One region of the Parabacteroides sp. CAG:2 genome, then DNA from elsewhere that is predicted to be linked to it. Evidence: riboswitches for the same ligand, from Rfam matches in the RefSeq annotation. Region 1 holds a riboswitch; each other region holds the start of a gene.

Region 1 (3,217 bases):
CACGTATGCACGGATATCCTCCTCGACGCTAAAGAATTTAAGTACACCGATCACGGCGTTTGCCACGTAACCGATCATCACACCGATAATCAACAACGTGACATTTCCTTTTACCTTTTGGGAAACATACACGATCAGCGCCATCACGGATAAGGAACCGATCACGGCCGCTATCGATAAGGCGATCTCCCCCATAAAACCAAGTTTACTCAAGGCAACGCCCCCTAAACTACCGCTTAACAACACCACGAAAGCGACACCCATGCTCGCTCCCGAACTGATACCTAAGACCGAAGGTCCGGCCAATGGATTACGGAAAACGGTTTGCATCTGTAAGCCGCTGATGGATAAGCCAGCTCCCGCTACCAACGCTGTCAATGCCTGTGGTAGTCGGGATTTCCAGATAATATTCTGCCATGTAATAGGCTCATTTCCTAAATTCCAGATAATATGCCAAACCGATTGAAGAGGAATAGAGACTGACCCCAACACCAAATTCAAAAAGATTAGAACAAAAATAGCCGTGACAATCGCCAGCATCCATAGGGTATTTGAATGTCTCATCAGTGTTCCTTATTTAAGTCGAGAATAATAGACCGACTCATGATCCGGTAATAAATCCGGATGAAAGATATGAAGCAAATCCGCTAGGACGATCTCCGGTTCTGTCGGCATACTCTCATAAAACGGCGTGTTCTTCATATTACAATAGATAATTCCTTTCTCCCGGAACGCACGGAAATCCTCATAACGAGGATCTTGCTCTTTCAATGCCTCATAGCTGAACGTTCCCGGGAAACTATTCACGATACGCCAATAATCAGCGTCGTCCGCTTGGTTATAGACCGTCTCGAAGTCTAATGTAACACCACCGGATCGCTCATCATCTTTCAAGAAATAATCAGCGCCGGCATCCTTGAAAAGTTGCGCTAAGAAGCTCTTTCCTCCTACGGCATACCAGTTTCCACCCCGTAACTCGCCACTAAAAACGATCGGACGTTTTTTAACCTTACCATCCGCCGTAAGTTCCTTTAATTCATTATACCTCTTCTCGATGGTGGCGAAACGCTCATTGCCATCTTTCTCTATCCCCAACAGCAAGCCTACGAACTTGATCCACTCGGCCTGTCCCAATGGCGTAGTCTCCTTATAACCCAAATGGGGAATCAAGGGAATACCCACGTCTTTCAGCGTCTCATAGCCTCCCCGCTTGAATGGCGATACAAGGATCAAATCAGGATTCATGCTCATGATAACCTCGTTATCGAAATTCCCCTCGATACCGATCTTAGCGGTTTTACCTTCTTTCAGGCGTTCGTTCATCTCTTTATTGAACAAATGCCGTGTACTGGTAATCCCAACGACCCTATCCAAGGCACCCAATTTAATAAAGTTCGATAATTGCAGGGAAGTCATACAGATAACGCTTCGGATAGGAAGCTCTATCACCGTATAATCAGCGGGAATCCCCGTGGGTTTCGCACCTCTTTTCACGAACGCATAATGAAACGTGGTGCTTTCCTCATTTTGAGGATCTTGGATATCAGCCAAGAGATATTGATCCGCATAGGTAAGCTTGAATCCTTGGGCGTATAAAGGCTTAACCTGCTCTTGCGAGAACGCAGATTGCTCTACGGAAGCCGTCTTCCCTATTTCTCCTTTTTCACGGATACCTGAAGTACATGATAAAGTCAATACCGATAAAAGCAAGCATCCACCCGCTATAAACTTATTCATAATCCTTGTTTAATTGACAGTTGATCATTGACAGTTACTCTCGTCCTGCTCCACGGGACAGCAACATTTATTTATGAACCGGCAGGTCTTCTGACTTACTTCCATTCAGGACGCCTTCCCGATTACAAAACCAGTGGCCAAGGTATTGTCCGAATGTTTAAAAGTTCACAGCAGCGTGGTCTGTCCGGGATTCTCACCCGGTTCCCTTTTAATCCGCCTCCCGGAAAAAGAGATAAGCGGAGCCTGTTACAGTGACAAAAGTAGTAAGAATATTTGTATACATCCACAATTTTAAGGACTTTTGCGTTTCAAATAAAAACAGATACACATGAATCATCCTATTCACTTCGTCTCATTAGGTCCCGGTGATCCGGAATTAATTACGCTGAAAGGGCTTAAAACATTACAAAAGGCTGATATTATCTATTGTCCTGCTACACAAGGCAAGCATGGAATCATATCTCGGGCGACGGATATATTGAAAGCTATTGAGGTAGACGAATCCTTGATCCATCCGTTTATTTTGCCAATGAGTAAGGAACGGACAGATGCGTTAAACGCTTATAACGAATTGTTTCTGGATGCCCAAGCTGAATATTTGAAAGGGAAACAAATCGTGATCGTCGCCGAGGGAGACGCTGGTTTTTATTCATCTATACAATATGTATACGATAAATTCGAGGAAACAGGAATCCCGGTAGATCGAATCGCAGGAATTCCGGCATTTATAGCGGCAGGTGCCTTGGCCGGGATACATATCGTAAAACAAGAGGAGCAAATTAACGTAATCCCCGGGACTGCGTCGTTCGATGAACTTTCGGCAAAAATAGAAAATGGAATGATCATCGTCATCATGAAATTACCGGGTTGCCAAGAGGCTATTCATACTTGTATCCGGCAGTATGCGGATAAGGCGGTTTTTCATTATTTCGAGAATGTAGGAACAAGAAAAGAATATTATACTACTGATATCGCCACTATACATTCCAAGGATTTCCCCTATTTCTCCCTACTGATTATCCAACCTCGCTAAAAGAAGAAGGCTGCCCGGAGAGTAACCAAACCCGGACAGCCCATCTTATTACGCTACATGCAATATATGCTTAAGCTGATCGATATGGAAACGAAGTGTATCCATATAAGGTTTCACTGAATTATGGTACATGACCGCTTTTGCGTGCATATCTTCCAACTCGCTTACTTTACGGTTCGCCTCACGCATTTTACAAGCGTTGTAGCGAATACCCGATACATGTCCTTTGATATCCTCGATCGCTTGGTTTCCCCGGTTGAAGATAGACTCTGCTTCTTCCGGAGCGTATACCGTATAGGCTTGGGCAACGTCATCCAGTAACGCCTGTTGATAAGAGCCGGCTATCGGGAGCAATTGATGGATCGCATGATGACATAAAGAATGAACCTCGTTTTGAAGCTTCTTCAATTCTACTTCCCACTTTGATTCACATACTTCATCCAATTG
Region 2 (3,217 bases), on a different contig from region 1:
GCTTCGCGTAAGCGGTTTTCTGGAACTCCATACGCTCATGCAACTGACGAGCCGTAAGTTCCAGCATATGATCCAGTTTAGCGAAAAATAGGGCGATACGCTCTTCCTTGTTCTCCACTTGCATGCACTCGATAGCCAATCGTACGATATTGATCGTCGAGAAGGAGATATTACCTCGTCCGATAGAAGTCTTTGGTCCGAAACGGTTCTCGAATACACGGGTACGGCATCCCATGGTCGCTACCTCGTGGATATAGCGCTGAGGGTCGTCCGCATTCCAATCCTCGCTTTGGTTGAAGGTCGCGTCGAGATTCAAGAAGTTCGGGAAGAAGCGACGGGCGGTGACCTTGCAGGCCAATTGGTAAAGATCGTAGTTACGGTCTTCCGGCAGATAGCTTACGCCTCGTTTCTTTTTCCATATCTGGATCGGGAAGATAGCGGTCTCGCCGTTACCTACGCCTCTGTAAGTGCTTTTTAATAACTCCCGGATGATGCAACGACCTTCCGCCGAGGTGTCGGTTCCATAATTGATGGAGCTGAATACCACTTGGTTGCCGCCACGGGAATGGATCGTGTTCATATTATGGATAAAAGCCTCCATCGATTGGTGTACACGGCTTACCGTGCGGTTGATGGCATGTTGTATGACGCGTCTATCACCGCTTAATCCATCCAAGGTCTGTGTCTGGTAATCGTCGATAGGCTTATTATATAAGTGGGAGAAATCCTGTCCGTATAAATCCTCTAAGGTCTTTACTTCCTCGATAAAGCTATTACGTACGTAAGGAGCTAGGTAGAAGTCGAACGCCGGTATCGCCTGTCCGCCATGCATCTCGTTTTGGGCGGTCTCTAGAGAGATACAGCCAAGGATGCTTGCGGTTTCGATTCGTTTAGCCGGACGTGATTCGCCATGACCGGCGGAGAACCCGTATTTTAGGATGCGATCCAACGGGTGTTGTACGCAGGTCAAGCTTTTAGTCGGATAATAATCTTTATCATGAATATGGAGATAGTTGTTAGATACGGCTTCCTTGACCTCTTCGCTCAATAAATAGTCATCTACAAACGGCTTGGTGGTCTCGCTGGAGAATTTCATCATCATGCCGGCGGGTGTATCGGCGTTCATATTTGCGTTCTCACGGGTGATGTCGTTGGATTTGATATTGATAATTTCCAAGAACATATCCCGTGTTTTTGCCTTGCGGGCTACGCTTCGCTGATTTCGGTAAGCGATATATTTCTGCGCTACGTCCTTCCGGCTACTGGCCATCAATTCCAGTTCCACGGCATCTTGAATCGCCTCTACGGTCATTTGAGGTTCTCCCTTGAATGAGATATGGTCTGTGATCTGGCGAATCAGTTGCATATCTTCTCCCTTGTCTGTATGCAACATGGCTTTACGGATAGCGGTTACTATCTTCTCCTCGTTGAAGCCAACGATACGCCCGTCCCGTTTAACAACTGTCTGTATCATGATGTTGATTAATTTGTGATTGATTATGTGCGCAAAGGTATCGTATTACTCTGTATGATTTTCTTTTTGGAAAACTTTTTGCTGATTAAATTATGTTAAGGTATTAATTTGCAGTGTGTTGTAAAAAGTTTTGGAAAACTTTGTATCTTGCATGATTGCTTTTTGTTTTCCTTTTTGGCGATGTGATGTGTTATAAGCTTCTCTTTGTAAAGCTATTAAAGAACATAAGCCGGGATATATTTTTGTTTATATAAAATAATTCATACTTTTACCCCCGTTTTGGTGATGACGTAAAAACCATCCGGTTTCGTCATAAAGAGGGAATCCGGTGTGAATCCGGAGCAGTGCCCGCTACTGTAAGCTTTTGTAAAGTAGAAAACATTTCTCATACCACTGTCTGTAAAAGACGGGAAGGTCGTTCTCTACGAGGTAAGTCAGGAAACCTGCCAAGCGTTTTTATTGCTGTTTTTCTCGGGGTCAGGAAAGCGGAAATATACATAATAACAAATCGTTTATGAAAAGAAAGTGTTTGTGCGCGGCTTTAGCTGTAAGTTGTGCGATAAACGTATCATTTGCGCAGGTACGTTTACAGGGTAAGGTCGTGGATGAAAGTAATGAACCAATCCCGGGCGCGAATATCCGCGTGTCGGAATCCTTGAATGGTACAACCACGGATGCCGGCGGAAAATTTGAGCTGAACCTTCCCGATGGTAGACATCGTATTCGTGTGACTTACCTTGGCTATGAACAGGGCGTGTATCAAACGGATCACTCGGAAAAAGATGTCGTTATTAAGCTGAAAGAAAAGTATGTGAATATCGATCAAGTGGTGGTAACCGGTACCGGTTCGCATCGCCGCATGAGTAATTCCCCTATTCCCGTGAAAGTGCTTACGGGAAAAGACTTGAAAGAGGCGAGCGTAACCAATTTCCAAGATGCGATGACCAAGCTGAATCCGAGTATCGTATTTATGGAAAACGGACAGGGGGCTACGATGAATATGAACGGATTGACAGAGAAGTACGTGGTTATCTTGGAAAACGGTAAGCGTTTGGCCGGCGATGATACCTATTCCCGTATCGATATGTCTAACGTAAAGCGGGTAGAGATCTTGAACGGGGCCGCTTCCGCTTTGTATGGTAGCGACGCGATCGCCGGCGTTATCAATATCATCACGGATGATTCCCGCAATAAGGTGAACGTGACGAGCAATAGCCGTTATGGTAGCAAGAACCAATTCTTGCAGTCGGTCAACGCGGACGTGAATGTAGGGAAGTTCGGTTCATATACTTCTTATCAATATCAACGGGCCGATGGTTGGCAATTAAATCCCTATACGGAGAGTAAAGGCGAGTTGGTTCCTACCAATAAGCAAGCTTCCGAGGGATTTCACCGGAACGTGATCAACCAACGTTTCACGTACGACGCTACGGATCGTTTGTCTTTTTATGTGCGTGGTACTTTCTTCGGACGTTCCAGCGATCGTCCGATGCCGATGGATAAAGTGAATACGACCAACTATGATATGAGAAGAGAGACGTTCACTTATGGGGCGGGCGCTCAATACATGATTAATAAGAACTCTTATTTGAACGCTGATTATCTGTCGGACAATCATAGTACGTATAAGGATTTCTTTGATGGAAAGAAAAGCGGAGAGAGTGATATGACGAAACGGATTCATTACCATAACTTGAATGTCAAGGGAATCTTTCGTTTGGGCAAATATAATAAGCTTTCGGC
Region 3 (3,217 bases), on a different contig from region 1:
AATTCACGTTCGCAAGATTTAACAATTCACCTTGCAAACGCAAACCGAAATATCGAAAACGAAAATCTCGATTTATAGAAATACTCTGTTCTATATAAGAATCAATCCTGTTCCGATCTATATTTTGCGGCAATGCATAACGATCACCAACCGCAGTCAGTATATAAGAGACATTTACCCATGGATTTTCCAAGGTTACGGAAACCGTGCCAGAATGACGAGGTGTATAAGGAATCTGATCCTTATAATTCTTAGCTTCCGGATCTGTCACATCAACCGCGTATTGAAAAGAATAAGTGGAAGCCAAAAGCAAGCTCATTCGTAAGGGCAATCGGAATTGTGTAGATAAATTTACATCTACCCCTTTAATATCCACTTCGCCCATATTCATCATCTTCCAAACATACATGGTAGGTAAAGCCACGATCTTATCTTTCACCGTATTATAATATCCATCCGCCGAAATACTGAAATGCCGCAGCCAATCCCCACAGGAAGAACTCCATGTTACCCCTACATTATATTGGGAAGTTTCTTCCGGTTTCAAATTTGTATTTCCCATACGGAGGTAATACAAGTCCGTAAATGTAGGAACCCGGAATATATCTTTGTAAGAGGCACGTATCCGCAAAGTACTTTCCGAGAATGGCCGCCAAGACAAACTTACAGCCGGGGATAAACGCCTCTTATCATCCGGTTTTTCCCCTTGCTCCACTTTATCAGTGATATATGTTCCCAATAAACTAGCGGTAGCCGTGAATCGACTGTTCTTATATTGCACCGCTAGTACTGATTGAGAGGCCATTCGCTTTGGATTAGGGCCGTTCACAAAATTATTGTCCAGCATAGAGCGAGTTAAATCCGTAGTCAACGTCGCCGATACATACTTTATAGGAGTATACAGCAAACCTACAGAGCCATAATACTCATTCTGTGTATTCAAATCGACTTGTTCGCCCGCAGCATATTTATCATTTATATCTAAATAACGAGTAAAAGCATAATTATACTTAGCCATGGCCCGTAGCGTAAATTTCTCATTAAGAACATTCTTATACCCCGATTGCACGAAAAAGTTATTATCCCATAATCGTTCAGAAGTGTTCTTGTTATATAAATTAACAGAACCGGGAAGCCCCCGCTCCGAATCAAAATAGTACGCCTTAAAGGAAAGTTCGCCTCCCCTTCCAAAATCGCCGAATAGATTACCTTCCAAATGGTAAGCATGGATATCGCTATTTCTACGCTTCTCTCTCGTCTCCAATTCCCCATTAATCAATGTATAGGGATATTGCCCATCCGCACGCACGAAATCACCATGTAAGGATGCGCTCCAACGCTTTCCTAATTTTTGATCATAATGCAGCACGGGATTAAAAAGCCCGAAGGAACCTCCCTTAACCTTAAGATAAGTATGAAACGATTTGTCTTTAAACGTGGGCTTTCCGGTTTGTATATTCAAGGCTCCTGCCGAGGCATACACCCTTGCCGTTTGGAAGATGTCATCCGATTGTCCGATCGATAAGGAAACCATCTCCACGTTATCCAACGAGAAACGGCTGATATCGACTTGCCCGCTTTGCGCATCCGTAATCGTCACCCCATCGTAACTGACGGCGGTATGCTTCGCTCCCAAGCTACGTACCGAGACCGTTTTCAATCCTCCGATCCCCCCATAATCCTGTACTGTAACTCCCGAGAAGCGTTTCACGGCCTCGGATAGGTCTTGTACTCCCAAGCGATCGATTCCCGCCCGGTCCATAATTTGCAAAGGCGTACCTTCACGGGTGACCGACGGACGTACCTTCTCCACTACTTCCACCCCGGAAAGCTCGTGATAGGCCGTCGTATCGATCTGTTGACCGAAAGCGACACCCAAAGAAAATAACCATACGCTAAAAACGCACAGACATCTTATAAGATATAAATCTCGCATAATAATTCTTAGGTTTACCAACGTCTTCACCCGAAACGTCGCATAACAAAATCATGGCAGGTTTTCTGGCTCGTCCACCCTCTGTCGGCTACCTTCCCGCCTATCCGATAGGCAGTGGCAACAAGATTTGCCGGGGCTCCAAGGACTTACAGCTACGGGTACAGCTCCGGACTCGCACCGGATTCCCTTTTACTGATTATTATCGGAATCGATAACATCTACACCTTGATTGGCCGCAAAGATACATGTTTACTTTTTGATTAGCAACAAAAAAGCCCCCCGGCGAATCACTTCGGCGGAAGGCTAGGGAGTTTACACTTTTCTAAACATTACTAACAACAAAATATTTATTCTATGTATAAAAGAATAATATCATTAACTGTGCGGTCAACACACGCAAAAACATGGTCAATGGATAAACCGTCGCATATCCAACCGCCGGCGCATCATTTCCTGCCGCCATATTGGAATAGGCTAACGCAGGAGGATCGGTCGTACTTCCCGCAATCAATCCCATCAACGTAAAATAATTCAGTTTATAAAAATACCTTCCCACACAACCGATAATCAGTAGAGGCAATAACGTTATTATAAAACCATAACCGATCCAAGCTACACCACCCTTATTGACTATCGTATCGACAAAACCTTCACCCGCACTCAATCCCACGCAGGCGAGAAACAACGTGATTCCTAATTCCCTCAATAGTAAATTAGAACTTTGCGTGGTATAAGTAACCAATTTATAACGATAACCGAACCGGCTTATCAATATCGCAACGATCAACGGACCTCCCGCTAATCCTAATTTCACCGGTTGAGGAATACCCGGAAAACTAATAGGAAGACTTCCCACGATAATACCCAAAACTATACCAACAAAAATAGTCACCAAATTAGGTTCATTCAAGCGTTTCATTGAATTACCCAGCGTCTCGGCAACTTTCTCCACCGCCAATTCACTACCGACCACTGTCACCCGGTCGCCTATTTGCAAGACCAGATTAGGAGTAGCTACCAACTCCAGCCCCGCACGATTGATCCGAGTCACGTTAATTCCATGTAAACGGCGTAACTGCAAAGCCCCTAATTGCTTACCGTTGATTTCAGACCGGGTAACCAAAATACGCCGGCTGATAAACTGGCTTTCCGCCGGAATCCATTGCTTACGATCCATCTGTATTTCTTGACCGATAAAAGTCTTTATCGCCTCCACGTCATGCTCTGCGGTAATAACAAAAATCTTATCATCCCCATTCAATACCGTGTTCCCCGCCACGA
Region 4 (3,217 bases), on a different contig from region 1:
GGGCTCTGTTCCGGAATCTAACCGAAATTCCCTTTTATAGACTTGCGGAATGCAACATCTATCACCAAAACGTCACAAAAGTATAGTATTGATAGGGCTTTTTTTAATGAAATATGTTAAATATATTGAACGTGTTAAACAATTTGGCATATCCTTATGCGATAGTTTTTCCCGGACTAATCTTTATGGAAAAGTTTTTTCACCATTCAATGAACTTCCCTCTTTCCCGGCGCTTTTCCAGTTCCTCTTGTAAATGTCGTTGGCGATCTTTGGCGATGTAACGACGGGCGAAGATGTTCGGGACAGCTACACCGAGTGAGATACAAAGAATGATGAGTGCGGAATTGATCCCGTTGAAGAATGCGTTTGTGACCTCACCGATTACTCCATGCAGATTAATGAACGCTAATAAAGAACGATACATCAAGACTCCCGGGATCATGGGGATAACCGATGGGATGGTCAGCACATGATTGGGAACGTGGCACCAATGGACGGCTTTGACGGCAAGCACGCTGACTACGAAACTTCCCATGAACGAGCCGATTACGGGACCATATCCCAACTCGAAGTTTACGAAGTTACGGGTACATACGGCGATGATACCTCCTACGGCCACTACCCATAATAGCCGACGCTGGATGTTGAATATCATGGAGAAACCCATGGCCGAAATTGCTGCCGCTATTGCGTATATGTAGTACGGATCATGTGGAACCATACTCAATTCACTGAACTTATGATCTATCTCGACATCATTCATGACAAGTACCCGCATGGCGAACGCGATGCCGAAGGTCATGGCGGCTACCATCATGACCGTATTGGAGGCTCGGGTGATGCCGACCAGCAAATGATTGTCTAGCATATCATCCACGAAGTTGATCAAGGGTACGCCCGGCACGATAAACAAGGCGCAGGCTAATAATGGATGATAAGGTGTGTCGGATAGCCCGGAGAAGGAGGACGCATATGCCAAGCAGGTGGATACGAAAGCGGCCGCGGCGATACTCATATATACGTTAAGTCCAGCTTCGACACAGCGGGCCCGTACCCTAAACCCGACGAAAGCGCAAATGGAAGCGAATAGGAATGCCATCCAGTCGCATCCAAATAGCTTACAGAATCCTCCGCATGCGAATCCCGCTCCGATGGCTACGATATAAGGGGTATAATTCCGGGGTTGGTGAACGATCTTCTCCAGTTCTTCCTCATATTTATCCAAGGAATAATCTTGCTCGATCGCCCGCCATGAAAGCTTGCTTACCTGTGAGATTGCCGTCATATTGATTCCGTGCTTCTCGCATTTCTGGAATTTGGAGAAGGAATTTCGCTCATCGCTTACGTTCACCATGATCATGGTCCATCGGATATCGATATGCAGTTTCTCCTCGGGGATACCCATAAAGGCGGCAACTCGTTTCATGTTTCGCTCGATACGATTCGTGTCGGCGGCACTTTCCATCAACAATTTTCCCGTACGGAGCAAAAGATCCAATTTGCGCCGTAACAACAATACTTCCTTGTCTGTCATCATTTCTTTTAATTCTTATGTTGTACTCTATATCCTAGTCCACGAGGATATGAATCTTAAATGAATGGCAGGTCTTCTGACTAGCTCCCATCCTAATGCCTTCCCGACTACCTTGAGCCAGTGGCGAAAGTAGTATTAGAATGTTAAAGGAGTTTCACAGCAGCGGGACTGTTCCGGATTCTCACCGGATTCCCTTTTAATCCGTATGCCCGAATAGGCATTACGAAACCAATTCGGGCACAAAGGTAAGGAATTTTTTTTATTTCTTAATCATCCTTACGGTCTCTGTCTTCCCTCCGGTTATGATACGGATGAAATAGAGGCCTTGGGATAGATCGCTTACGTTGATGGATTCTCCGGGATTGATCGTGGATTTCCGGACCATTGTTCCGCGAGATGTATAGATCTCTATCTCCGCCGGGGTATCGATATTGATTTGTATCGAGTTAACCGCCGGGTTCGGATAGATTTTCAAGGTCGGCTGCGATAGCTCTTCTATGCTTGTCGGTGCTTCTTCGGTTGTTACGACCATGTTCTTGGTGACGATCTTTCCGTTCGAGTTGAAGCGGACGGTTATTGTAGCCTCCTGATATTCCTTGATATCTGAGGTTGTACTGATAATTAAGGAGTCATTACGAACGATCGCGTTAATCGGGCTGGAGGGAGTAACGGATGAGACTGATTTTACGATGGCGGCATCCATATTGTCCTCATCGGTCACCATATTGCCTAAAGCGAGTTTATAGACCGGCTTTTCCTCGGTTAATACGATAGAGGAAGGGAAATCGGAAGATATTACCGGTGCGGCGTTATCCGGGAAAACCGGGATAGCGGGGAACCAATAGTTTACGATCATCGAATATTCTTGTACCACTTCGCCTTTGTTATTTATACGAGCTAACATGTGCGTAGGATCTTGGAATTCATGATACAAGAAGGTGTATAGCTCGTCGGTTTTTGGGTTAAGGCGAAATCCGGTTCCGTACAAGCGCCAATCCCAGTCCAGTTTCCTAAGGTCGATCAATTGGAAGAATTGCTTCTTGTCGATATCATATCCGCAGATTTGGTAGCCGGTGAACCAGCTTCCTTCTTTGGGCTGTCCGTTCCAATAGATTTTATTTTCCTTGGCACTGGCGCAGAAACCGTCGGCGGTCCATGCGTACCAAGAGTTCGGAACGACACCGATGGTCTCGCTTAACGGGATCTTTACCGTGTCCACCTTAAAGGTATAGGGGTTCAAGTTTAGCATATATTCCAAGGCGGAACCATCCCCGGCCGTATTCTGGGTCATGCTGATCCAGAGCGTACCATCCTTGGATTGAACGATAGAGCCGAAACCTCGTTGAATCTCCTTCTCTTGCCCTTTTACGGTCTCTTTCTCGATCGGGGCGGCGATGGTACGGATAATTTTATCGGTTTTCGGGTCTATTATCAATAAACCATATTGTTGATGGACGGCAAAGACAAGGTCGTTGGCACGTACCATGGTACCGATCTGGGCATAATACAACTCACCGTATCCATCGGCGTTCGGATTTCCGGAACCTTCTATTTGTTTGCCGATCGTCATCTTATCGCTATCGTAGATCCAGATACCGTTGCTGGTTCCTATATAGCCTTTGTGCTCGTCTACCGGAAGATAGGAACGGCCGTCGGCTATGGATTTGCCCTCGGCGTTTTGGG

What was found. A riboswitch is a leader RNA that binds a small molecule or an ion and turns the genes downstream of it on or off. The one in region 1 is predicted to bind cobalamin.
Region 2: it holds a riboswitch for cobalamin, as region 1 does, so the genes downstream of both, QVP94_RS00045 (TonB-dependent receptor) here and QVP94_RS11960 (ABC transporter substrate-binding protein) in region 1, are expected to answer to the same signal.
Region 3: it holds a riboswitch for cobalamin, as region 1 does, so the genes downstream of both, QVP94_RS10025 (TonB-dependent receptor plug domain-containing protein) here and QVP94_RS11960 (ABC transporter substrate-binding protein) in region 1, are expected to answer to the same signal.
Region 4: it holds a riboswitch for cobalamin, as region 1 does, so the genes downstream of both, QVP94_RS00010 (threonine/serine exporter family protein) here and QVP94_RS11960 (ABC transporter substrate-binding protein) in region 1, are expected to answer to the same signal.

Annotation. Positions count from the first base shown of each region.
Region 1 is NZ_FR885305.1:137,123-140,339, forward strand. Features, by position in the region: gene QVP94_RS11955 (iron chelate uptake ABC transporter family permease subunit) at 1-564, opposite strand, end outside; gene QVP94_RS11960 (ABC transporter substrate-binding protein) at 574-1,737, opposite strand; cobalamin riboswitch at 1,801-1,999, opposite strand; gene QVP94_RS11965 (precorrin-2 C(20)-methyltransferase) at 2,066-2,770, shown strand; gene QVP94_RS11970 (hypothetical protein) at 2,819-3,217, opposite strand, start outside.
Region 2 is NZ_FR885248.1:10,502-13,718, forward strand. Features, by position in the region: gene QVP94_RS00040 (anaerobic ribonucleoside triphosphate reductase) at 1-1,474, opposite strand, end outside; cobalamin riboswitch at 1,737-1,939, shown strand; gene QVP94_RS00045 (TonB-dependent receptor) at 1,989-3,217, shown strand, end outside.
Region 3 is NZ_FR885297.1:111,016-114,232, forward strand. Features, by position in the region: gene QVP94_RS10025 (TonB-dependent receptor plug domain-containing protein) at 1-1,936, opposite strand, end outside; cobalamin riboswitch at 1,975-2,179, opposite strand; gene QVP94_RS10030 (putative transporter) at 2,289-3,217, opposite strand, start outside.
Region 4 is NZ_FR885248.1:844-4,060, forward strand. Features, by position in the region: cobalamin riboswitch at 1-84, opposite strand, end outside; gene QVP94_RS00010 (threonine/serine exporter family protein) at 200-1,537, opposite strand; cobalamin riboswitch at 1,584-1,782, opposite strand; gene QVP94_RS00015 (DUF5074 domain-containing protein) at 1,794-3,217, opposite strand, start outside.